Regions from separate parts of the Ruegeria sp. CJ6 genome, predicted to be linked through region 2. Evidence: riboswitches for the same ligand, from Rfam matches in the RefSeq annotation. Region 2 holds a riboswitch; each other region holds the start of a gene.
The links. Region 2 has a riboswitch for cobalamin ahead of ACR0BT_RS08470 (DUF1636 family protein). Riboswitches for the same ligand answer to the same signal wherever they lie in the genome.
Positions count from the first base shown of each region.

Region 1: it holds a riboswitch for cobalamin, as region 2 does, so the genes downstream of both, ACR0BT_RS09790 (DUF1636 family protein) here and ACR0BT_RS08470 (DUF1636 family protein) in region 2, are expected to answer to the same signal.
Region 3: it holds a riboswitch for cobalamin, as region 2 does, so the genes downstream of both, ACR0BT_RS09410 (hypothetical protein) here and ACR0BT_RS08470 (DUF1636 family protein) in region 2, are expected to answer to the same signal.
Region 4: it holds a riboswitch for cobalamin, as region 2 does, so the genes downstream of both, ACR0BT_RS17685 (energy-coupling factor ABC transporter permease) here and ACR0BT_RS08470 (DUF1636 family protein) in region 2, are expected to answer to the same signal.

Region 1 is NZ_JBQFQB010000003.1:24,582-30,285, reverse strand. It holds gene cobN (cobaltochelatase subunit CobN) at 1-2,346, opposite strand, end outside; gene cobW (cobalamin biosynthesis protein CobW) at 2,352-3,407, opposite strand; gene ACR0BT_RS09790 (DUF1636 family protein) at 3,404-3,784, opposite strand; cobalamin riboswitch at 3,870-4,076, opposite strand; gene ACR0BT_RS09785 (NAD(P)-dependent oxidoreductase) at 4,182-5,168, shown strand; gene ACR0BT_RS09780 (glycosyltransferase family 2 protein) at 5,283-5,704, shown strand, end outside.
Region 2 is NZ_JBQFQB010000002.1:624,370-630,073, forward strand. It holds gene ACR0BT_RS08460 (ABC transporter substrate-binding protein) at 1-659, opposite strand, end outside; gene ACR0BT_RS08465 (ABC transporter ATP-binding protein) at 678-1,463, opposite strand; gene ACR0BT_RS08470 (DUF1636 family protein) at 1,460-1,816, opposite strand; cobalamin riboswitch at 1,919-2,126, opposite strand; gene ACR0BT_RS08475 (hypothetical protein) at 2,110-2,265, opposite strand; gene ACR0BT_RS08480 (catalase family protein) at 2,385-3,452, shown strand; gene ACR0BT_RS08485 (peroxidase family protein) at 3,471-5,132, shown strand; gene ACR0BT_RS08490 (ATP-binding protein) at 5,106-5,704, opposite strand, start outside.
Region 3 is NZ_JBQFQB010000002.1:810,284-815,987, reverse strand. It holds gene ACR0BT_RS09430 (bifunctional 2',3'-cyclic-nucleotide 2'-phosphodiesterase/3'-nucleotidase) at 1-407, shown strand, start outside; RNA gene ffs (signal recognition particle sRNA small type) at 446-544, shown strand; gene rsgA (ribosome small subunit-dependent GTPase A) at 704-1,732, shown strand; gene ACR0BT_RS09415 (alpha/beta hydrolase family protein) at 1,769-2,626, opposite strand; cobalamin riboswitch at 2,749-2,968, shown strand; gene ACR0BT_RS09410 (hypothetical protein) at 3,060-3,467, shown strand; gene ACR0BT_RS09405 (phosphatase domain-containing protein) at 3,472-3,972, opposite strand; gene ACR0BT_RS09400 (DNA polymerase III subunit gamma/tau) at 4,145-5,704, shown strand, end outside.
Region 4 is NZ_JBQFQB010000006.1:194,031-199,734, reverse strand. It holds gene ACR0BT_RS17700 (hypothetical protein) at 1-470, shown strand, start outside; gene ACR0BT_RS17695 (AMP-binding protein) at 463-1,884, shown strand; gene ACR0BT_RS17690 (transglutaminase-like cysteine peptidase) at 2,389-3,012, shown strand; gene ACR0BT_RS17685 (energy-coupling factor ABC transporter permease) at 3,118-3,801, opposite strand; cobalamin riboswitch at 3,878-4,090, opposite strand; gene ACR0BT_RS17680 (L,D-transpeptidase) at 4,306-4,968, shown strand; gene ACR0BT_RS17675 (hypothetical protein) at 5,010-5,282, opposite strand; gene ACR0BT_RS17670 (heavy metal translocating P-type ATPase) at 5,469-5,704, shown strand, end outside.

The DNA.
Region 1 (5,704 bases), on a different contig from region 2:
GCGCATAGTGGCCGAACCCCATAGATCGACGATCAAGCCCTTGGGGTAGTCGCCTTCTTCCTGCAGATGCCGCCGAACCAGCTCTTCGGCGAGCTTGACGCCTTGTGTGTAGGCCGCGCGCGTGGGAACCGAGCGTGGGTCGGTCGTATATAGATTCCGCCCGGTCGGCAAAACATCCGTACGCCCGCGATAGGGGGATCCGGACGGCCCGGCCTCGATCCGTTTGCCCGCTAAAGCGTCAATCAGGGCAGAGCGTTCAGCTTGGGCTGAGGGGGCAGCGTCGAAATTGCCCGTCTCATCGGGGACGCGCCCAAAGATATGCAGCCCATCACCGAACTGGCTTTCCTTGATGTCGCAGACAAATCGGTCAATGCGCGTGATCGCCTCGGCGGTACAGGTGGCCTGATCGAGGCCAAGATCGCTTTCTAGCCCGATGGCCTGCGCCTCGTCCCGGATATCTTCCTGCAGGCGATCACGGCGTTTGGGGTCTAGCCCGTCCGCGTTCGAGAACTCGTCCAACAGCGATTCCAGCCGTACCATGCGATCCGGTGTGCCGCTTTCCTTCATCGGGGGTGGGATATGGCCCAACGTAACCGCCCCGATCCGACGCTTGGCCTGCGCGGCCTCGCCGGGGTCGTTGACTATGAAGGGATAGATCACCGGCAAATCGCCGATTAACGCCTCGGGCCAACACTCGTTGCACAAGGCGACTGATTTTCCCGGCAACCATTCCAGCGTGCCATGCGCGCCGATATGGATCAGCGTATCCGCGACCAATCCTTTGCGCAGCCATAAGTAAAAGGCGACGTAGGCGTGGCGCGGTGTGCGCGACAGATCGTGATAGTCGTCATCGCGCAGTTCGGGTGTACCGCGCTCGGGCTGCAGCGCGATCAGCGCTTTTCCACGACGCAGTGCCGTGAAATGGAACGCGCCGTTTGTGAAAGCAGGGTCGTCTTCGGGAGTGCCCCAAACCTTATTGAGATCGGCGCGGAGTGTTTCCGGCAGCGCCGCCAGCGCCGCCTGATAATCCTCTAGCGGCCATGAAATCCGGGCATCAAGAAGAGTTTCAGCAATCGGCTCGGCAGGTGCGGTGTCATACCCTTCGCCTTGCAGATCGAGCAACATTGCCTCGGCCGAGGCCAGCGCATCCAGACCCACCGCATGGGCCATCTGCCAGTCTTTGCCGGGATAGGTCGATAGCACCAGCGCCGGAACCTGCTCCGCTTTGGGTTTGTCGTGAAGGTTCAGCCAGCCGGAGATGCGGTTGATGATGGCTTCGATCCGTTCCGGTTCAGCCCGATGAGCGAAACGGGAATATTCGAGATGCGGGTCGCGTTTGCCCGGCTCTTTGAAGGATACGATGCCCGCGTTGATCCGCCCGTCCACTTCCGGAAGGACCACATGCATGGCAAGATCAGCTGGTGAAAGGCCACGTTCCGCTTCGGCCCACGCTTTGCGGCGTGAGGTGGCCAGCGCCACCTGAAAGACCGGCACCTCTGCCACATCGAGAGGTGAGGTGCCTGATGCGCCCTTGCCTGAGAATGAGGTGGCGTTGACGATTGCCGAAGGCTTCAGCGCTACAATAGTCTCGCGCAGCCAATCGGCGGCATTTGGTGCTTTGAGCGACGGGGCAAACAGGCCGACGGCCTCAAAACCTCGCGCGCGCAAGCTGCGGATCAGCGCTGCGATTGGGGCTGTGTCCGCCGAGGTCAGATAAGCACGATAGAAGGTTACGATGATACGTTTCGCATCACCGGGCAGAGCGTTTTCTGCAGGGATCACGCCGTGATCTGGGCACCAGGCACCGCATTCGGGGATGGTCTTGGCGCCCATGACCGGACCTGCATACAACCCCGCAGCCAGTGCCATCTGCGCCAGAGCGGCCTGCGCCGCGACCTCACCGCCGGTGTCGCACAGATGCGCCAGCCGCCGCAGGGTCGAGACAGGCAGGGTAGAGTAATCATCCAGCCGCGTATCCTCGCGACCGTCTGCGGGCAGTACGGCCAGTGCAATCCCTTTGGCCTGCGCCAGCGCCAGAACCTGCTGCAAGCCGTACGCCCAATAGGGCACTCCACCGATCAGACGGATCAGGATGCCCTTTGCGCCCTCCAGTGTCTGCTCGACATATGTGTCGACTGAGAGGGGATGCTTCAGCGCCGTCAGATTGGCCAGCCGCATCGTTGGCATGCGTCCTTCAGGCCCACCTCCACGATGCCATCCCGCCGCGAAAGCGCCAAGGTCACTGTCGGAAAAGGACAGCACCACCAGGTCCGCCGGGCTCTGACCCAGATCGGTCGGGGTCTCGGTTTCTTCGAGCCCATGGCTTTCGCGGAAGACGACGTGCATAAGTCTTACTCGGCAGCCTCGGTTACACCCACGAGGATATCGCGGATCTCGGCCTCTTTGATATCGTCATGCTCGGCAATGACCACAAGGCGCGAGCGACGGTCTTCGCCGGGCTCCCACAGGCGGTCATATTGGTGACGCACGCGCGCACCGACGGCCTGAACCAGTAGGCGCATGGGCTTGCCCTGAACGGCGGCATAGCCTTTGACGCGCAGGATATTCAACTCGTTGGCCAATCGTTCAATCTTGGCGACCAGATCAATCGGATCGGTTTGCTCGGGCAGTTCAACGATGATGCTTTCGAAATCGTCATGCTCGTGATCGTGATGGCCGTCGTGATGGCTGGGACGCGCGTCCATGTCATCCTCGGCCGCGGCTTCTAGACCCAGCACGACGCGGACGTCCACGGCACCCTCGGCCACTTCGACCACGGGCATGGGGCGGGGCGCTTCGGCGGCGATGATCTCTTTCGCTTTCGCAACGCCTTCCGGGCCAGCCAGATCGGGCTTGGTCAGCAGAATGATGTCGGCGCAGGAAATCTGATCCTCGAACACCTCGGACAAGGGAGTTTCATGATCAATCGAGTCATCTGCCATGCGTTGCGCATCCACCGCCTCGACATTCGGAGCGAACCGACCAGCGGCCACGGCCTCGGCATCGGCCAGAGCAATCACGCCATCGACGGTGATTTTCGAGCGGATATCGGGCCAGTCGAACGCCTTCAGCAGCGGTTTTGGCAGGGCAAGACCGGAGGTTTCGATCAGGATGTGATCGGGGCGCGGCTCTAGTGCCATCAGGGCTTCAATGGTCGGGATGAAATCATCGGCCACGGTGCAGCAGATGCAACCATTGGCCAGTTCCATGATGTTTTCCGCCGGGCAATCAGGAATGGCGCAGGACTTCAGGATATCGCCATCGACGCCGACATCGCCGAATTCGTTGACGACCACCGCCAGACGCTTGCCCTGCGGGTTCTGCATCAGGTGTCGCACCAAAGTGGTTTTGCCCGAGCCCAAAAAGCCGGTGATCACAGTGACGGGGAGTTTCTCGAGATTGCTCATTTCAGGGCTCCAATCGGGGGAATGCGGGCCGCACAGTTTTTGCGGAAATGTTCGGGACGTTCGCGCCATTTGACCAAACCGTCCTCGGTGGCGAGGTATTTGGCTGCGCCTTCGACGATGGTTTCAACATGGTCGATCTCGTTCAGATGCTCATACACGAAAGTCCAGCGATCCGGTCCTCCGCGTAGCACGATCGAGCAGCCTTCATCGCAATTCGACAGGCATTCCACAGCTTTCAAGGTAATGCCTTCGGGCAGGCCCGCCTGTTCAAGCGCCTTGTGCAGCAACGTGCCGGGGCGCTGGGCGTCATCCTCGACAGGCAGCCCGCGACGGCAGGTAGTGCAAACCAGCAGTTCGACCGGTGCGGTCTCGGTCATGTCTCTCATCCCCCCAAATCCTCTTCGTGGGGGACGGGGTTTCATGCGGGCCGATCACAGCCCCACACCGGAACACCCCGTCCGGTTTCATCTTCGGGCGTTGGCAGGTCTCCCGGCTTGCGGATGTCAGAGGAGGCCTCTGTCGGATGTCCCGCCTTCCCGGCCATACTGCCAGTGGCTTTGGGCACCCTCTCCGGTCACGGTCGCGGGGGCGGCTGCGTTTGACGGCAAAAACCGCTGACGCATTCCCTTTTCATCTGCTCTCGCAGACACCAACGAAAGGGACATGCGGCAGGGCAGGGTTGCTTGTCAAGCGAGTCGCGCCGATCCGTGAAAAAGCGGATAAAAAGCGACCTGTCGGGGTCGCTGGGCGGCATGATACTTCTGCAACGACGTGCTGGCATGGCAGCAAGATGCGAACAGGAGGATACCGCGCATGAAAGTAGGGTTTATCGGGCTGGGGAATGTAGGGGGCAAGCTATCTGGATCGCTGCTACGAAACGGTATCGATCTGACGGTTCATGACCTGAACCCGGATCTGGTGACCGAATTCGTCGCCAAGGGTGCCAAAGCCGCCAAAAGCCCGGCGCAACTGATGCGCAATTGCGATGCTGTTATAACCTGTTTGCCTTCTCCTGCGGCCTCGGATGCGGTGATGCAGGAAATGTTGCCAGAGGTCGGCCCTGGCAAAATCTGGATGGAAATGTCGACCACCGATGAAGCCGAAGTCAAACGCCTTGGCGCAATGGTCATCGAACGAGGCGGGGCTGCAGTGGATTGCCCGGTTTCCGGCGGATGTCACCGGGCAGCGACGGGTAATATCTCGATCTTCGCAGGCTGTGATCGTGAGACTTTTGAACGTATCCTGCCATTCCTGACCACCATGGGGCGTCGCATTTTGCACACGGGCGATCTGGGCTCGGCCTCTGTTCTGAAGGTGTTGACCAATTATCTGGCTACCGCCAACCTGATCACCTGCGCCGAGGCATTGGTGACAGCCAAGGCCGCCGGTATGGACCTTGGAACCACCTATGAGGCGATCAAGATATCGTCAGGCACATCCTTCGTGCACGAGACCGAAAGTCAGGTCATCCTGAACGGCTCGCGCGATATTTCCTTCACCATGGACCTGGTGAAAAAAGATATCGGTCTGTTTCAGGAGGTCGCCGACCGTGCCGGAGTTCCTCTGGAGATAAACCCATTGATGATTAAGATTTTCGAAGATGGCATCGCGCGATATGGTGAGCGTGAACTGTCCCCGAACATCATCAGGCGGCTAGAGGACGCGACCGGACTGGAGATCCAGGCGCCAGGGTTCCCAACCGAGATGCTGGACGACGAGCCAGAAGAACCGGGTTATGAGGTGATCCCGCAGAATCGGTAGATCAAATAATCGGCAAGCGTTGCGGCTGTCTGGCGACCTGGTTGGACAAAATTCTGGGGCTATTCTAAACAGATCAACAGGAGTCCGACACCGGCACAGGCAAGAGAACAACTTATGACGAATGAGACCTTTCTCATCGTAACAACGATGAAAAACGAAGGGCCTTTCATGATCGATTGGGTGGCCTACAACCACGCAATCGGTTTTGATGACATTCTGATTTATACCAATGATTGCGCTGATGGTACTGATGCCATGGGCGAACGGCTGCAAGTGCTTGGCTGGGCTCACCACGAGCGAAACAGACTGGGTCCGCGCGCCGCGCCGCAGGTTCGTGCATTTTCGCTTGCGCGGAATCACCCAAGCTATCTGTCATCGGATTGGATTCTCAGTTTGGATGTGGACGAGTATATCAATATCCGTTTGCCCAATAGTGATATAAGAAGCCTCGTTGAGGCCAGCGGCGTGGCGGACGCGATCTCGATCTGCTGGCGCATGTTCGGAAATGCGGGTCAGAACGATTTCGTTGATCGACC
Region 2 (5,704 bases):
GCTGTGATCATCGCATCGGGAATCGCGAATTTACCGGCGGTAAACGGAGCATCTGCAGGACCATCCAGAAGAAAGACGCGGGGCTTGGGCAGTTCAGCAGTCTTGGCTTCGATCGCTGCCAGCTGCTCTTTCCAGCCCGAGACCAGAACCTCGGCCTTGTCTTCGACTTGCATCACCTTGCCCAAGCGCAACACATCGCCAAACAGAAGATCCATGCTGGCTTCGGGGCGATCCTTGTCCAGATGGACACAGCTTTCCGTTAGAACCAAGGTCTTGATTCCGAACGGTTCCAATGTATCTGGGGTCACATCACCACCCGGCTTCATGCCATAGTACCAACCTGCAAAGAACAGGTCGGGTTCAACCGCCACCAGGTTTTCGACGGTCGGATATTTCGGCGCAAGCTCGGGGATGTCGCCGCGCAGGGCATCAAAATCAGGGCTGGTCTTGTACCAGCCGGTGATGCCGGTCAGGCCGACGATCTTGTCCTGCAGACCCAACGCAAAGGCCATATCGGTCATGTTCATGTCATGCACAACCAGGCGCTCGGGCGCGGTATCAAAAACCAGCGGTTCGCCGCAGTTGTCTACGGTGACTTCTTGCGCAGCAGCACCGCTTGCCATGGCGGTGGCCAACGCCACGGGCCAGATGTATTTCATCTCAGTGTGTTCCTTCGACTAAGTTGAGACTGTGGTTCTTCGAATATCAAGCGCCGGGATCACGCGGCCTTCGTGGAGAAAGCAGAGGAAATCAACGCCAAAAGTTTCGCGGACTCTTTCGGGTGTCAGCACCTTGTCCACCGACCCAAACTCGATCATGCGGGTCGATTTCATCAGCGCCACGTGTGTGGCGAATTCGGGGATCATGACCAGATCGTGTACGATCATGACCACGGTGATCCCAAGCTCGGCGACCAAAGACAGCATCCGCCCTTTTGCATCAGGATCCAGATGGTTGGTCGGTTCGTCCAGAAACAGCAACGAAGGGTTTTGCGCCAAAGCGCGCGCGATATGGGCACGCTGACGTTCGCCTCCGGACAGTTGGGCCATGCGCTTGTCCGCGAGATTGGCGAGACCGGTCAGGTCTAAAATCCGGTCCAGCTCTTGCGCGTGGCCTTCGGCAGAGCGGTCCGCACGGATGGGTATTTGCCCCAGCGCAACATAATCGCGTAACGCCAAGCGTCCATCGGGCAGTTCCTGCTGACCTACCACTGCAATCATGCGCGCACGCTCTTTGGCAGAGAGCTGTTTCAGACTGCGTCCTTTGATCCGAACATCGCCAAGTGCCAGCGGCTCAGCGCCGCACAACAGATTGAGAAGCGTCGTTTTCCCCGCCCCGTTCGGGCCGGCGATGGCTAGAATGGAACCCTCGTCCAACTCGAACGAGACGCCCTGCAACAGGACATCTCCGTTAAGGGCATAATACTCAAGGTTTTCGGCAATCAGAAAGGGTGGCAACGTCATTGCGATGCCCCCTGTTCGATCCGCGGCATGCGCGAGAGGGTTTTATTGGACAACGCCTGCGGGCGATCAGTGGCATTTGTCCAGCCATCCGGGCTTTCACGATACTGCGCTGCAAACTCAGCCAGCGACTGCACCTCATCCGCGGTCTGAATGCCACCAAAAAGGTATTGCGCCTTTCCTACGGCCTGGAACCCAACCGTTCTGGGACTATCGCAGCCTGCCATGCAAGACGACGCGCGGATCGCAAAACTGCGAGGTAATTTCCCAGTCAACGCATCGCAAATTTCATCAAGGGGCAGCCCTTCAGCGCAGCTTTCGCAGACTAGAATGAAATGATCAGGCGTATCTGGCATGGTCCACTCCACTTGTTTCCAAGCGCATGCGGAAGCTGCCGACAATGTAAACACGCGATTGACGCGCCATCAAAGCCTCCTTCCAGGACGCCCCGCCCCGGGTTGGTTAAACATCTGATGGCAGGTCTCCTGACTTGCGGGTCCGCGCTCGGCCAACCTTCCCGATCCTGTGGACCAGTGGCTGTTTGGCCTTGCTCACCGCTTACAGTTGCGGGGGCAGTTACGGAATTGGCACCTTTTGGCAAGCCTCACCGTATTCCCTTTTCATCCCGCGGCAACGCCACCGGGAACCATCAATCGATTGAGTGCCCGAGAACACCGGACACGTCAATGATAAAGTCGAAGGCACCCAACTCTGGTCGAGGATCGAGCGCCGCCAACCACGTGTCCGAAGCACCAACCGAATAGCTTGGGCTGCGCGCCGAATTTGTCTGGCCACGGTTGTCCATAGTTGGTGTGTTTGGAAATTAGACAATCTGAGGTAAGCTGAACAAATTTAGAGGTTTAGCTTTGTCAGCACCTTACCCCTGTTTGATCATTGCCTGGGTTTATCCAAGGAGACGGTTCTTTGACACATGTTTCGCAAAACGCATTGCCGCCGGATATTGTTGATGATGTCATTGACCACAATCTCGAGGCCGTAGCACGGTGGAAAGGCCATCGCTTAAGGGCTCAGCATGGGCGCAGTCACGGGTGTGTAGCTGCAATATTCACCGTCAGAAACGATCTACCAGAACAGTTCCGTCACGGCCTGTTTGAACAGCCCGCAGCCTATTCAGCCGCACTTCGCTTTTCCAACGGCGCGCATCTGGATGACCGGAAATCGGATGCCCACGGGATGGCGATCAAGCTTTTTGATGTGCCTGGCCCCAAGCTGATCGACGCCGAAGCACTTGCGCATCTGGGGACCACACAACTTAGCGACGAGTTCGATTTTGTATTGGTCGATCAGGATGTGTTTCCCAGCTACGTCCCCGATGAATATGAGCGATTGGGCAGGCTTGTCGCCACATTACAAGCGGTCCAGCACGCGATCAAAGGGCGACGAAAATGGAGTCTTAGGTTGATCACCAAAGGGCTGCGCGCAGGATTTCGCGCCTTCCTCACTCGTGAAGGCAAGCGTCAGTTTCGCGTCGCGAGTGATTTTGCCTCGAACTATATGCACTCGCCTTTTGAGGTCCATTTCTGGTCGACAACACCGTATCGGCTGGGCCCCGATCTAACGGTCAGATACTTGGCCCGCAGCGCGAAACCAAAAATTCCGGCACATCCGGTAGACGACCCAGATGGGATCGGGCAATGTTTGCGGCAAAACGTGGCCGATGGAGATAATCACTTCGAGCTGTGTGTGATTGAGCCCCCGCGCCCGGCCGACGAATTCGATGTGCTCGACAATCGCATCCGGTGGGCATGCGATCCGCAACCAGATGCACCTCTTGATCCGTACCATCATACCGTCACGCCCGTGGCGGATATCACGATTCCCAAAGGTGCAGAATTTGATCCGCAGAATGGCGACGCGATGAGCTTCTCGCCCTGGCGTGTCACGGCAGATCACGAACCTTTAGGACCGATTAATGCGATCCGGCTCAGAACCTATCTGAGCCTGGCCCGCGCCCGGTTCCCGAACCGATGACCAAACGGAGATGTATTGATGCTGGACGTTGATGATCTGATCAAACTCGGATTCAAGATCTCCCCACCCGTTACGAGTTATTTGGCCGCGATCAGGCTTGCAAACGCCGCGAAGATCCACCGACCGCGGCCCTATACAATGGGCGCAGACTACACGACATGGCCCGGCGTGTTTTCCCATCGCTGGATCGGTCGGCATACGACGCCAGAAGACCTCTCACCCGTCCTGCCGTCGGAAAGCGAAGTTGCTGATCTCTTTCGCCGACGGACACAAATGGATGGCAACCCGCTTACCTTGATGTGCCCGCAAGGATCGACACTTTTGTTTATCTCAGCCGCACAATGGTTTACCGACAGTTTCCTTCGCACCTTTGGGGCGAAAGGACCGGTTGATCAGACGGATTCGAACCACGAGGTCGATCTGTGCCAAATCTACGGGCTGAACGATTTTCAGACCGACATGCTGCGCGAACGCGATCCCGATACCACTGAACTAACCCACCGGCTGGCCTTTCGTCTGGATACACAGGGCGAGATGTGGGCTCCGAAGCTGTTTCAAAAAAACCAATCCGGTGGTGTTAAGCTTGCGCCCCCCTTTGATGGCAGTCTTGCCACTGGCGAGAATTGCGGAAAGCCCCTGCACGATCCATGCAAGTTGTGGAATGCGGTGAAACGGGCACATCCGGGTCTCAGCGATCACGCGATTGACCAGCTACTGCTCGATTTTCATGCAACCGGGCTCGATAATGGCAATGGTACCATAGGCTATATCACGATCAATACACTGATGTTGCGCGCCCATAACACCTTTGCCGATCTGTTGTGGCGCGAAAAGCGCGGCATATCAGGCTGGGACAAAGAGCGTGTGTTCCAGACCACACGCTGCACCTTGATCGCATTGCTGATCAAGCTTGTGCTTGAGGACTACATCGCCCACATCGCCAATATGCCATTCAAACTGCCTGTTGGCGTCAATCGCTGGCAACCGTGGCATCATTCCAACCAGATCGCGATTGAGTTCAATTTGCTCTACCGCTGGCATTCGATGATCCCTGAGCGATTCATAATCGACGGCGCACAGGTTGGCCCGGAGGGGTTCAGATTCAATCCACGACTGGTCGAACAAACGGGCTTGGCGGAAATGATCCGATCATTGTCGCGCCAACCTGCGGCCCGCATGTCGCTGCGCAACACGCCCGATTTCCTGTTCCAAAGGCCTGCGCCCGGTGCTCCTGCCCCTGTCGAAGCTACAATTGCCCTGACGCGTAAGGCGCGTCTTCCGTCGCTGAACACTTATCGTCATCATTTCTGCCGCAAACCGCATTCAAGCTTTACTGAGATGGTTGGTGATCAGCCGTTTGCGGACGAATTGATTGCCGACCTGAGCCGGCTTTATTGCGACGTCAATAGGGTCGAGTTGTTCCCTGGTCTCTTTGCGGAACAGCACAAGGGCGATGTGATCATGGGCGATCTGATGACATCGATGGTGGCGTATGACGCAATCACGCAGCTTATGAACAACCCGATGGTGTCCAAAAACTTGTACTCGGCTGAGACTTTTTCAGAGAAAGGTTTTCAGTTGTTGAAGAAAACTTCGTCATTCTCGCAGGTGGCGCGTTTTGTTGGCTTGGACCTGCAACCCGAAGACTGCACTTTAGGTCGACGTCCCGGCGGGACCTAAGACGCGACCGCGCTCTTCCAGCTCAGTAATCCGCGCGGCAACTTCCGTATCGGCTGGCCGGATGCAGGCAAGATCACTCAGCGCGCGCAATTCATACAGCGCCGCGCCCTGATTATTTGCCACGGCAATAGCTTCACGCAAAGCCGCCTCAGCCGCGTCGAACGGACCACCTTGTTCCAGTAGAAGAGCCGCCTTTATCCGGTAGATTTCAGCTTCATAGTTCCGCTCGTCAGTGTTTTCTGCACATGTCAGACCAGCCCCCACCGCATCCAACCCTTTTTGAATCTCACCCAGAGCAAGATAGCCCCGTGCGAGCTCGGCGTTGACGAGCACGCCAGCCGCCTCGGCACCCGTTGCGTGCATCCTTCCCCAAGCGGCCTGCAGCATGGCCACGCCCTCTGTGGCCTCGCCGGTTCTGATGGCAGCCCCGGCAAGATGGGCCGTCGCAACAGCTTGGTAATAAGGGCCGCCCTTGTCCTGAACAGCCGCGCTCAGCGCCTTGGCCATACGCGCATAATCCGGGTGGTCCATCTGCATGTGGATTTCGGTCAACCAATGCATTGCATTTGCGA
Region 3 (5,704 bases), 190 kb from region 2:
CACGGTTCGATACGCTCGGTCGAGTGATTGATCCGGCATTTTCCCGCATACGCAACCTGGAATTCGATGGGCAGCCGATTGCGCCTGACCAGAGTTTCCTTGTCGCCACCAATAACTACCGCGCCAATGGCGGTGGTCATTTTCCAATTGCGCGACAAGCCCGTATGATTGACCTGCCTCAGATCAGCATACAGGATATTCTATGCAAATACGTCGCTGGCACACTGCCCGCCGACCCACTTGCGCATGCAACGCGCCCCTTTTCTTTTGTACCAAACCAAAGGCAGGGCGCGATCCTGACAACGGGGCCGCGCGCGCTACACCATGTTGCAGAGCTTGCTGAGTATCATCCACGCATTCTGCCCGACGATGCGGATGGTTTCATGCGTATTCATCTGACCTTCTGACGGGTTGCCATTTTTAGGGGATGCACCTATATCGGCTCTGAGAGGTTGGCGCGGGCGAGCGCCTCGCCAACCTGGTCAGGTCCGGAAGGAAGCAGCCACAACGAGCCCCGCTTGGGTCGATGTCCAACCTCTCACTTAGAACCTATCAGCCGCAGGAGGGCGTTTATGATTGTAGCAAAAACCCTTCGGGCAGACCGGTTCTGATCCTTTCCGATCAACTGATTGCCTGAACACGTCGCCGGCGGATGCGCGATTGCCATTCGACGGGATTGCTGTTTCTGATCACAGGCAGACCAATGTTACTTTCCTTATCGGACCTCGGATGGTCCTCTCATTTCGCGGCTCAGCATACGGCTGATCCGTCACTTCTTCCGTATCGCATCTCGGCAGTACACCGGGATCGACTGATCGGGCTGAGCCCTGAAGGTGAATCGCCTTTGTTATCTCCGGATCAATCAACCGGTGCATATGCCGTCGGAGATTGGGTTCTGGTGGATGAAAACAAACGAATACGCCGTATGCTTGACCGGCGAAGCCAGCTTCAACGACGAGCGGCAGGTACCGGAGCTGCAGCGCAGTTGATCGCTGCAAATGTAGACGTGCTGTTCATCGTCAGTTCCTGCAACGCCGATTTCAATCTGCCACGATTGGAGCGGTATCTTGCGCTGGCGCATCAGGCAGGCTGCTATCCGGTGGTCGTTCTGACCAAGTCGGACATGTGCGATGATCCGAGCCTTTATGTAGATCAGGCCCAATCGCTCGCCCCGTTTCTGACGATACTTGCGGTCAACGCGCTGGATCACGGCGATCTCGAACAAGTTCTGTCGTGGTGTCCGAAAGGACAAACCAGCGCCTTGCTTGGATCATCCGGCGTTGGGAAAACGACGCTCGCCAACGGGATGACGGGGCAGGATCAGGCCACCGCAGGTATCCGTGAAGATGATGCGCGCGGCAGGCACACAACAACTGCACGCGCCTTGCATCGCATGCGCAATGGCGGCTGGCTGATCGATACGCCCGGCATGCGCGCGTTGCGTCTGCTGGATGCGCAGGAGGGGTTGGATGAGGTATTTTCGGACATCTCAGACCTCAGCCTGGATTGCCGCTTCTCGGATTGTCAGCACGAGACCGAGCCCGAATGTGCGGTGCAGGCGGCAATCGACGCTGGTACGCTTGATCCCGCGCGGCTGGACCGCTGGCGCAAGCTGCGGCGCGAAGACCAACACAATTCCGCTTCGGTGGCGCAGGCCCGCGCCCGCGACAAGGCGTTCGGCAAGATGGTGCGCAGCGTGATGCACGAGAAAAAATCCCGTAAAGGGCTATAACGAAGCTGGGCACCGACCTACCGGTGCCCAGCGCTATCAGGCGATCAGTCTAGGCCAGACTGCCGCATTCCGTCTTGCGAATGCACCGATATGGCCGATCTTGGACACTCCGAATTCGCTTGGTGCAAGCAGATGGCGCCCGGCTTTGGGTCCATAGAGATCGGCAAGACGCCAGACAGCATCCGGCGGCACCATTTCATCATCTGCGAAGGTAAACAGATCGACACGTTTGCCCAAGTCTTTCCAGCGGGCGGCGGGCAGTGTCGTGCCGATCTCTGGCACATAGCTTTTGGGGGCGGTGCACCATTTGCGCCATTGCCAATAGACTTGGGCAGGCAGGTCCGATCCAAACCCGACCAACCGCCCGGGCAGGTAGCCAAGCGCCTTGACCACCAGCGGCGCGTGACCATACCAGAACAACGCCGCCAAAGCGCGATAAGGCCAAGGGTGATCCGCCAGCGTTACCAGACCCGAACAGACACAGATCATCCTGTCGATCTGATCGATATCGGGTTGGATCGGGCCAAACATTCCGCCCAAGGAATGACCGATGCTCCATAGCTTGGCCTGCGGAAACCGTCGGCGCATCTCGGCCCGGGCGGATGGAATGTCGATCAACGCCCAATCGGCCATGGTGACATTTGACCGCTTTTGCGAACCCACCAAAGAGTGACCAAAATCCCGGTAATCGTAAGTCAGGCAGGCCATGCCCTGTTCTTCGGCGAGCCATCGGGCGAAGTACTGATAGTAATCCCTCGGCACCCCAGTCGCACCGTTTATGACGACCACCTTTTCGGGGTCGGCAACCGGACGGTAAAGCCGCGCCGACAACATTGCCGGGCCGGACGGGATTTGAAAATCCTCGGTCACAACCGCCTGCTGCGTGTCCAACATGGTGCCCTCCAATACCGACTGAACTGATCAGTTCACCCGAAGCGCCTCAAGTCAAGGTTGACGTGGCTGGACCGTACGTCACTTGCCTGACGCAATCTTCTTGACTCGGGCACGGCGCAGCCGATAGCCATGTCGCGATGGTTCTCGCGCCCAATCGGGCCGGGATGAAAAGGGAACACGGTGCGGTTCTGCACGGAGAAAACCGGAAAGAACCTAGTCCGAGACTGCCCCCGCAACTGTAAGCGGAGAGCAATGCCGAGATACCACTGGCCTTGAAGGCTGGGAAGGTCGGCAAAGCGATGACCCGCAAGTCAGGAGACCTGCCATCAGATGTAGAACCGAAACTCGGGCGGGGTGTCCGGGACGGGTTTGATCGTGCTCTGCACCGACCAACCTGTGCCACGCCCTCGCCCTGCGCGCGGAGGGCGCATTGATGATCTGGAAGACTAAAACGCACGAATTCGCGGCGACCGTGTGCCAACGTACTGGGGCAACCTGCCCCGCACTGGCGCAAATGGCGCGGGCTCTGACGCAGGCCATGTCCGCCACAAAACCGGTCACGAAATCTGAGTTTGAGATTGAAGGCACCATAGATCTGTCGCACTGCCCGGAAGGATGCTCCGCCCGCTTTCGCGCCCAATGCGACCAGATACGTGTATTCTGCGGAACCGATCCTGAAATCGATACCGGCCGGCTGGATGACTACGCAGACATGATGTTCGGAACCGAGTACCGCAGCCTACCCGCAGACCTGCTAAGGAATCCTCCTTGCGCCATGCTTGAGGCTTCGCTTCTGGTGCAGCACAACGGTGGCGAAATCTCGCCACATGTTGGTGTCTAAGCCGTCAAACGGCTTGAACACGGGCCGGTTCAACGGCCCAAAGCATCTGGGCATTTGTCTCGACTGCGCAAGGACGCACCGTACGCAATCGCTTCAATGCCGCCTCAGGCCGTTCACCGCATTCAACCATCAGACGCAGAACCACCATCCCGGATCGGCCACAGCCACCACGGCAATGCACTAGCACACGGCCACCACCTGACAACGCCTGACGTGCGGTCGCGCCAACGCGGGGCCAGCGGTCCAAAATCTCTTTGGGTGGCGTGCCAAAATCTTCGATCGGCAAATGCACCCATCTGCTGGCACGCCCCTGAATATCAGCGCCAAAATTCCGCGCACCATCCTGAATCATCTCGACCTCAGTGGTCATCGAGATCACAAGTCCCGGCTTCCAGTCTGCGATAAGATCAAGGTCTTCTGTATACGTTCCTCCACGCCCAGGCATCGAGGACAAGGCCAAGGTGCCTCCGCCAACCTGCAACGCATAAACCACCAGTTGCGACATAATCTCCCCCCAAACAAACTTCACCCAACAACATACTGGTCCAGTAATTAGAATAGAGTGGATTTTAGCCGCATACCCACGCATTCCAAAATGAAAATCGTCCCGGCTGGCTGTGGACGCGGGCGGCGGGGGCCTCTACGCTGCGGCGTAACGCGAATCCGACAGAGCAGACATGACCGAGACGCCCAACCCCGCCTACCAGGTTCTTGCCCGCAAATACCGCCCCGAAACCTTTGCCGATCTAGTCGGTCAGGACGCCATGGTGCGTACCCTGAAAAACGCATTCGAAGCGGATCGGATCGCGCAGGCCTTTATCATGACCGGCATCCGCGGCACCGGTAAGACGACGACCGCCCGGATCATCGCCAAGGGTATGAACTGCATCGGTCCCGATGGCAGCGGCGGCCCTACCACCGAACCCTGCGGTCAATGTGAACACTGCGTAGCCATCATGGAGGGCCGCCATGTCGATGTGATGGAGATGGACGCCGCCAGCCGCACCGGTGTCAATGACATCCGCGAGATCATCGACAGCGTCCGCTATCGCGCTGCGTCCGCGCGCTACAAGATCTATATCATCGACGAGGTTCACATGCTGTCGACCAGCGCTTTCAACGCGCTGCTCAAGACGCTGGAAGAACCCCCCGAACACGTGAAGTTCATCTTTGCCACCACCGAGATTCGCAAGGTCCCGGTGACCGTCTTGTCCCGTTGCCAGCGCTTTGATCTGCGCCGGATCGAGCCGGAGGATATGATCGGACTGCTTCGCAAAATTGCAGGTGCCGAGGGGGCACAGATTGCCGAGGATGCGTTGTCGTTGATCACCCGGGCTGCCGAAGGATCAGCGCGGGATGCGACCTCACTGCTGGATCAGGCGATCTCGCACGGGGCCGGTGAAACCAGCGCGGATCAGGTGCGCGCGATGCTGGGGCTGGCCGATCGGGGCCGGGTGCTGGATCTGATGGATATGATCCTGCGCGGCGATGCTGCAGGCGCGTTGACCGAGCTGAGCGGGCAATATGCCGAAGGGGCTGATCCACTCGCCGTCTTACGCGATCTGGCTGAAATCACGCATTGGGTTTCGGTGGTCAAGATCACCCCGGATGCCGCCGAAGATCCCACCGTTTCCCCCGACGAACGCGCCCGAGGTCAACAAATGGCCGAGGCTCTGCCCATGCGAGTCCTTACACGCATGTGGCAAATGCTGCTGAAAGCGCTCGAGGAAGTTTCCGCCGCACCCAACGCAATGATGGCTGCGGAAATGGCCGTGATCCGCCTGACCCATGTGGCCGACTTGCCTAGCCCGGAGGAGCTGATCAAGCGTCTGCAAGATACGCCTCCGCCGCCCAATGGTGGCCCCGGCAAGGGAATCGGTGCGCCGGGACATGCTCCTTCCGCGCCACAGGCTGTGGCCCGACCGGCCTATGCCGCATCGGGGATTGGCGGCAGCGCGGGCGGGCCAACGGCCGCGCTGGCCCAGGATGTGCAGGCAGCGCTGGCACGCTATCCAACATTTGAACATGTGGTCGAACTGATCCGAGCCAACCGGGATGTGAAGTTGTTGGTCGAGGTCGAAAACGGCGTGCGTCTGGTATCCTACCAACCGGGCAGGATCGAGTTCGCCCCAACCGACAACGCCCCGACCGACCTGTCACAACGATTGGGCGCGTCGCTGCAGCGTTGGACAGGCAACCGGTGGGCCGTTTCTATTGTCGCTGAGGGCAACGCACCG
Region 4 (5,704 bases), on a different contig from region 2:
TAACCGATGGTTTTGTCGTGGAAGAATGGGATGGAACAGACCCCGAGGCCCTGTTTCGTCAGGTCTTTAAACTTTCAACCCGTGCGTTCTCAAACAACGCGTTCTACAAGCCGATTGCCGAGGCAGATTTTCTGGCCATGTATATGCCAGTTGTGCCGATGATGAAGCCCGACCTGATCCTTTTTGCGCGCCGCCATGACGGGACATTGGCCGGGTTTCTGTTTGGCATTCCCAATTATGCCGAAGGCCCCAATCCGGCATCCGCAATCCTCAAGACCTATGCAAGTCTCGAACCGGGCGCCGGACGGCATCTGGCTCACCGGTTTCACAAGGCGGCGCTCAGGATGGGGTACGAAACCGCCATTCATGCGCTGATCCATGATGACAACACCTCCGCCGAGCGCAGTGCAGCGGAAGGCGCGACAATATTCCGGCGCTATACTTTGCTTGGACGGAAGCTGAATGGCTGACCTGCTGTCCCAATTCGCCACGGCGGTTAAACGGGTTCCCGACCGGACAGCCATAGTGGACGGCAAGGGCCGCGAGATCACCTTTCAAACCCTGCGCACGCGCGTTCAGCACTTGGCAGGTCGGTGGCAGGACAAGGGTATCCAGTCAGGTGATCGCGTGTTGTTGGCCATGCCTGTCAACGCGGACCTATATGCGAGTCTGGCTGCGCTTTGGACCCTTGGCGCAACCGTTGTCTTACCAGAGCCAGCCTTGGGGCTGGCCGGTCTGCGCCACGCCGCCCGAACAACGAAGCCAAAAGCGTTCTGTGCAGCGGGTGCGTATTCTTTGCTGAAGTTTCTGGTTCCGGATCTCTGGGCATTGCCCCTGCTGACGCCTGGTAAAAGCCGCAGCAACCCGGTGGCGCAAAAGGTACAACCGGACGATATCGCCCTTATTTCCTTTACCTCTGGTACAACTGGCTTGCCCAAGGCCATTCCGCGCTCACATGCGTTTCTGATGGCGCAGCACGATGCCATCGCACCCCTCCTCGACAGCCGCAAGGCCGAGCGCGATCTGGTGGCCTTTCCGGTGTTCACCCTGATCAATCTGGCGGCCGGGCGCACAAGTGTTCTGCCCAACTGGAGGTTCAGCAAGCTGGACCAATTGTCGCCCGTGCAGTTGGAAAGCTGGCTTCAAACGCAACAGATCACCCGGGCCCTCATCCCACCATCGCTATGTGAAAAACTGGTTCAATCCGAGGATACCGGTCCGTTGCACACGGTGTTCACCGGCGGCGGTCCGGTGTTTCCGAGTCTTGTCGAGGCGTTGAGAACCCGGCACAGCCTGTCGGTTGTGTGCGTTTATGGGTCGACCGAGGCTGAACCGATTGCCCATCTTGACGCCGCGGATATCACGGTGAAGGATCACCACGACATGGCTGTTGGAAGGGGTCTACTTGTGGGATACCCGGTGCCCGAAATCACGCTCCGCATCCGCGACAATGAAGTTCAGGTCGCCGGCGCACATGTGAATGACGGGTATTTGGACCCGACCCACTCGAAGAACAACAAAATCGAAGAAGGTGGTGTCATATGGCACCGGACCGGTGACGCTGGCGCGCTGGATGATGACGGGCGTTTATGGTTATGGGGGCGCGTCGGGTCCGAAATTGAAGTCTTTTCAGGTACGCTCTTCCCCTTTGCTATCGAAGTCGCGGCACAGAGATGGCCAGGTGTAGATCGATGCGCGCTCGTCAATACCAAAGCAGGCCCCACACTTTGCGTCCAAGGTTCCGCGGATCACATCGACGATTGGACTAAATCTGCGCTTGGTTTTGGCGTTCCAAATGTGATTTCGATTAAGAACATCCCTATGGACAAGCGTCATGCCTCCAAAGTCGATCGTACGAAACTTGCACGCATCATAGAAACCTGACGCAATATGTCTCGTAGGCCACTGAACCTGCCCAACTCATCGCTCCCGTCGCTGTGCGCGTTAACAGAGGACTGAGTGTAGCGACGAAGTCATTGTTTTAGAATTTCCAATCAAAACCTGCACACCTTGGTCAGGGGAAATCTGCAATTGCCAGTTACATCTGGCCGCATGAAACATATAATCGCAGATACACTGTTAGGGTGCGCCCCGGCGAACGGTTGATACCCATTTCATTGCACAAAGATGTTCAGCTTGACGCGTCATCCAAATCCGCCACAAACCTCAAGCGTTTCTAACCCAGGACTACTAGCCGGCTTTCTTCTATGCCGCTGCAAGAATCTCAATTAAGCTCACCCACATAATCACGACTAATAACTGCGCGCTCGCGAACTTTGCTGCTCTGCATTTTAAATTGAATAAGCTGTTGTAATGCGTCGATGAACATAAAAGATTGAAATAGAGTTCTCTTGGCTCGGTAGCTTCAGATACCCAGGAGAAACGAGTATGGGGAAAGCAGATATGACAAAACCTACTTCCGCTCAGAAAAAACTTTCGGAACGGTTACCAGTTTATCTATCGTTGGCCTGTATCATATGCAGCTACCTTGTCTCCGCCGCTTCATTGCAAGCTTCTGAGCTTCCCTGGATCAAACTAGATAGAGAGGTTCAGGCGCCATCGGGCGCCAAATCACTCTGCAAAGATTATTCGTGGGCGTGCGCGAATACTCGTACTTCTGGTCTGCCAGAAGCGCAGGAGAAACAGATCGTTAAAGCGATTAACTTGCGCGTCAATCGGAGGATCCGCGCCGTTTCGGATCAAAACCAATACGGGACAAAGGAATACTGGACGCTACCAATGCAGGGGTCAGGGGATTGCGAAGATTTCGCTTTGCAAAAGAAGTTTGAACTAATGCAGAACGGCTTGGATCCTACGAAGCTACTTATTGCAACTGTCTTAGACACCAATCGCAGTGGCCATGCAGTTTTAGTTTATCGCTCGAGTGAAGGCGATTTGATTCTGGACAATGTCACCAACAGGATCAAATCGTGGAAGGAAACGAGGTATCTTTTCCTACGAATACAGGACCCAAATCACCCTGATCGTTGGGTACAGGTTTCTAGCGGCTAAAAACAATGTGGCGCGCCCTCGAGACGCGCCACAATAAAATTTTGGTCCTGCGACTACTGGTTGTTTCGCGGCAACCCAAGTTTAGGACACCGCTTCAAACTTTGGTCAAGCTTTCGCAGCGTTGTACAAACGCGGAGTCACCAGACCTGTACTGTTCAAACCGCGCATTGCCTTGGCTGCCGCAAGCACTGCCAGATCAGCAATCGGCTCAATGACGATTACCAGCATATAAGCGCCGCCAAAGGACAGAACCGACGCCATGGTTTCTGCGCCGAAACCCTGGCCGTAGAAGGCCCAGAACCCAACCCATGCGACTACTCCTCCCTGATACGTCGCACTTAGGGCAAGAGCTTGGCTATATTTGAGGTCAACATATGCTGTGCCGGGTGCGATGATGCGGCTGGCCAGTGCTTGTAGCGCAAATAGCGGCACCAGCAGAGTGGTCAGGTTGATGAAGTACTGCGGAAGATCGAACGGGGCAAAAAACACACCCTGAATCAGGAGACCAGCTGCCAATCCAAAAGCCGCGGGTGCAGCACCGAGAAGCAGAAACAGCGTCGACCCCAGGATGAAGTGGACTTCAGAGACACCAACCGGGAAATGCGGCAGGACTTCGAAGAAAAGGAAAACCCCAACGGTGGCGAGCACCGAGCGCATAACAAAAGATGCAGGTCCATTCGCTCGCAATGTGGAAAACGTTTCTTTCGCTGCGTAAGTAGCCGCACCTGCGGCGGTAACATAGGAAAGCGCGATTTTGGCACCATTCACGATGCCCGGTTCGATATGCATGTTCTTTCTCCCTACCGCCTCACCCGGCGGCTTGTCAGGTTGAATCGACCGTAAGGCCGACAGGTTCAGTCTGGGCATAGCCCGGCGCTTTACGGCAGGTCTCCTGACTCGCGGGTGCTCGCTCCGCCAACCTTCCCGGTTCCATTACGAACCAGTGGTGTCTTGGCATCGCTCTCCGCTCACAGTTGCGGGGGCAGTTACGGAATTGGCGCCATTGAAAACACCGAACCGTATTCCCTTTTAATCCTTTTGGCTTCAGCCATCAGGAACCGAAAACAATTCACCGCTACAATGGCGGCTTCGCCTGTGTCAATTGTCTTTGCGACCTATTCCAATGTAAACTCGACCGAAGCAGGATTCACGCAACCGGTCACTTGATCGACAGGGTAAACCAAGCGTTACCTGAAACCTCTTGAAGCTCTAGCTGCTAGAGGCTTTAAGATTCGGATTAATTCGCGATAGTGCGATCCAAATACGTTAAACTTGTGAACCAGGACGAGACCTATGCTTACAAGGCGCCATTTCATTCAATCCACCACAGCGCTGTTCTCGGCGTCTGCGGCCAGTCCATTGATCGCCAAAACCTGGCCAACCGCATCGCAGAAGACCTATTGGGACAGTCAGGTCACGCCAATTGGTTACGATCCAATGACCTCAAATCCGTGGGGTGTTCATGACCGTTTTTTACCAAGACGCGTCGCGGCAAATGATGGTTTGGTTCCAGGTGACATCCATGTGGATGCCGTCGCGCGCTATCTCTATCATATCGAAGAAGACGGGACCGCAATGCGCTATGGCGTAGCGATCGCGCGTGGGAATCTTTACGAGCCCGGCACCTATGTTATCCGCCGAAAGGTCGAATGGCCACACTGGACACCAACCGCTTCAATGATCGAGCGCAACCCCGAATACGCGGAATTCCGGAATGGCATGGAGCCCGGGCCGAATAATGCTCTCGGCTCTCGTGCCCTTTATCTATACGTTGGAGACCGAGACACATATCTCAGAATTCACGGCACGCCTGAGCCAAGAAGCATCGGCGGTCGCGCAAGTTCTGGATGTGTGCGAATGATCATGGCTCATATCAATGACCTCTACCCAAACGTGAAAACCGGCTCGACCGCTTTCCTATACTCTGCCGAAGATAGCGTCACAGCCCGCTCATGAATATTGGGCAGCGTACATGGACGTCGCTGCCCTCATTTCGATCAGGCGTCGCGCGCAATGCAGATCGGAGCGCCATTCGTCGCGCGCAATGGTACCAATGTCGTCTCGACAGGTCCGCTGTGCTCATACCAAAAGCAATTATCTTCTGGCAAAAGGCGTGCCGTGGTCAAATCCTGCGCCGGCCCTGCCAGCGCTACGACCGAATCTGGCACGTTGCCTGGTTCAAGTGCTTTGCTTTTGGCCCCAGTGAACTGGGCTGAGCAACCAGCCGTAATCGAGACTAACGTGATGGTAATTGCGATCTGTTTCTGCATTGATCTGTTCCAAATTTTTTGCGTCATCTGCAATTAGATTGCATCCACACGGCCGGCCCGCAAGACGAAATGAACTAACAATATCGCAGGCAAAGAACCCGGATGAAAAAAATATAAAAGGTATTGAAGCTCTAGTTACTGTAGGAACTATTTACAAAGGACCATAGAGATTCTTGAGGTCCAATCATGTCATCCGATACCCATAGCCACGACCATGGCCACGAAAACAAACATGGTCACCACGCATGCGGTAGCGGCGGGTGTGGCGACATCGCCCCCGCCGGTCCAATTCCTGAAGGTGGTAGAAGCTTTCAGGTCTCTGGCCTTGATTGCGCCGAAGAGGTGGCGATCCTGAACCGTGTCGTCGGCCCGAAAGCAGGTGGCGAAGAGCATCTTGCATTTGATGTGATCAACGGTCGGAT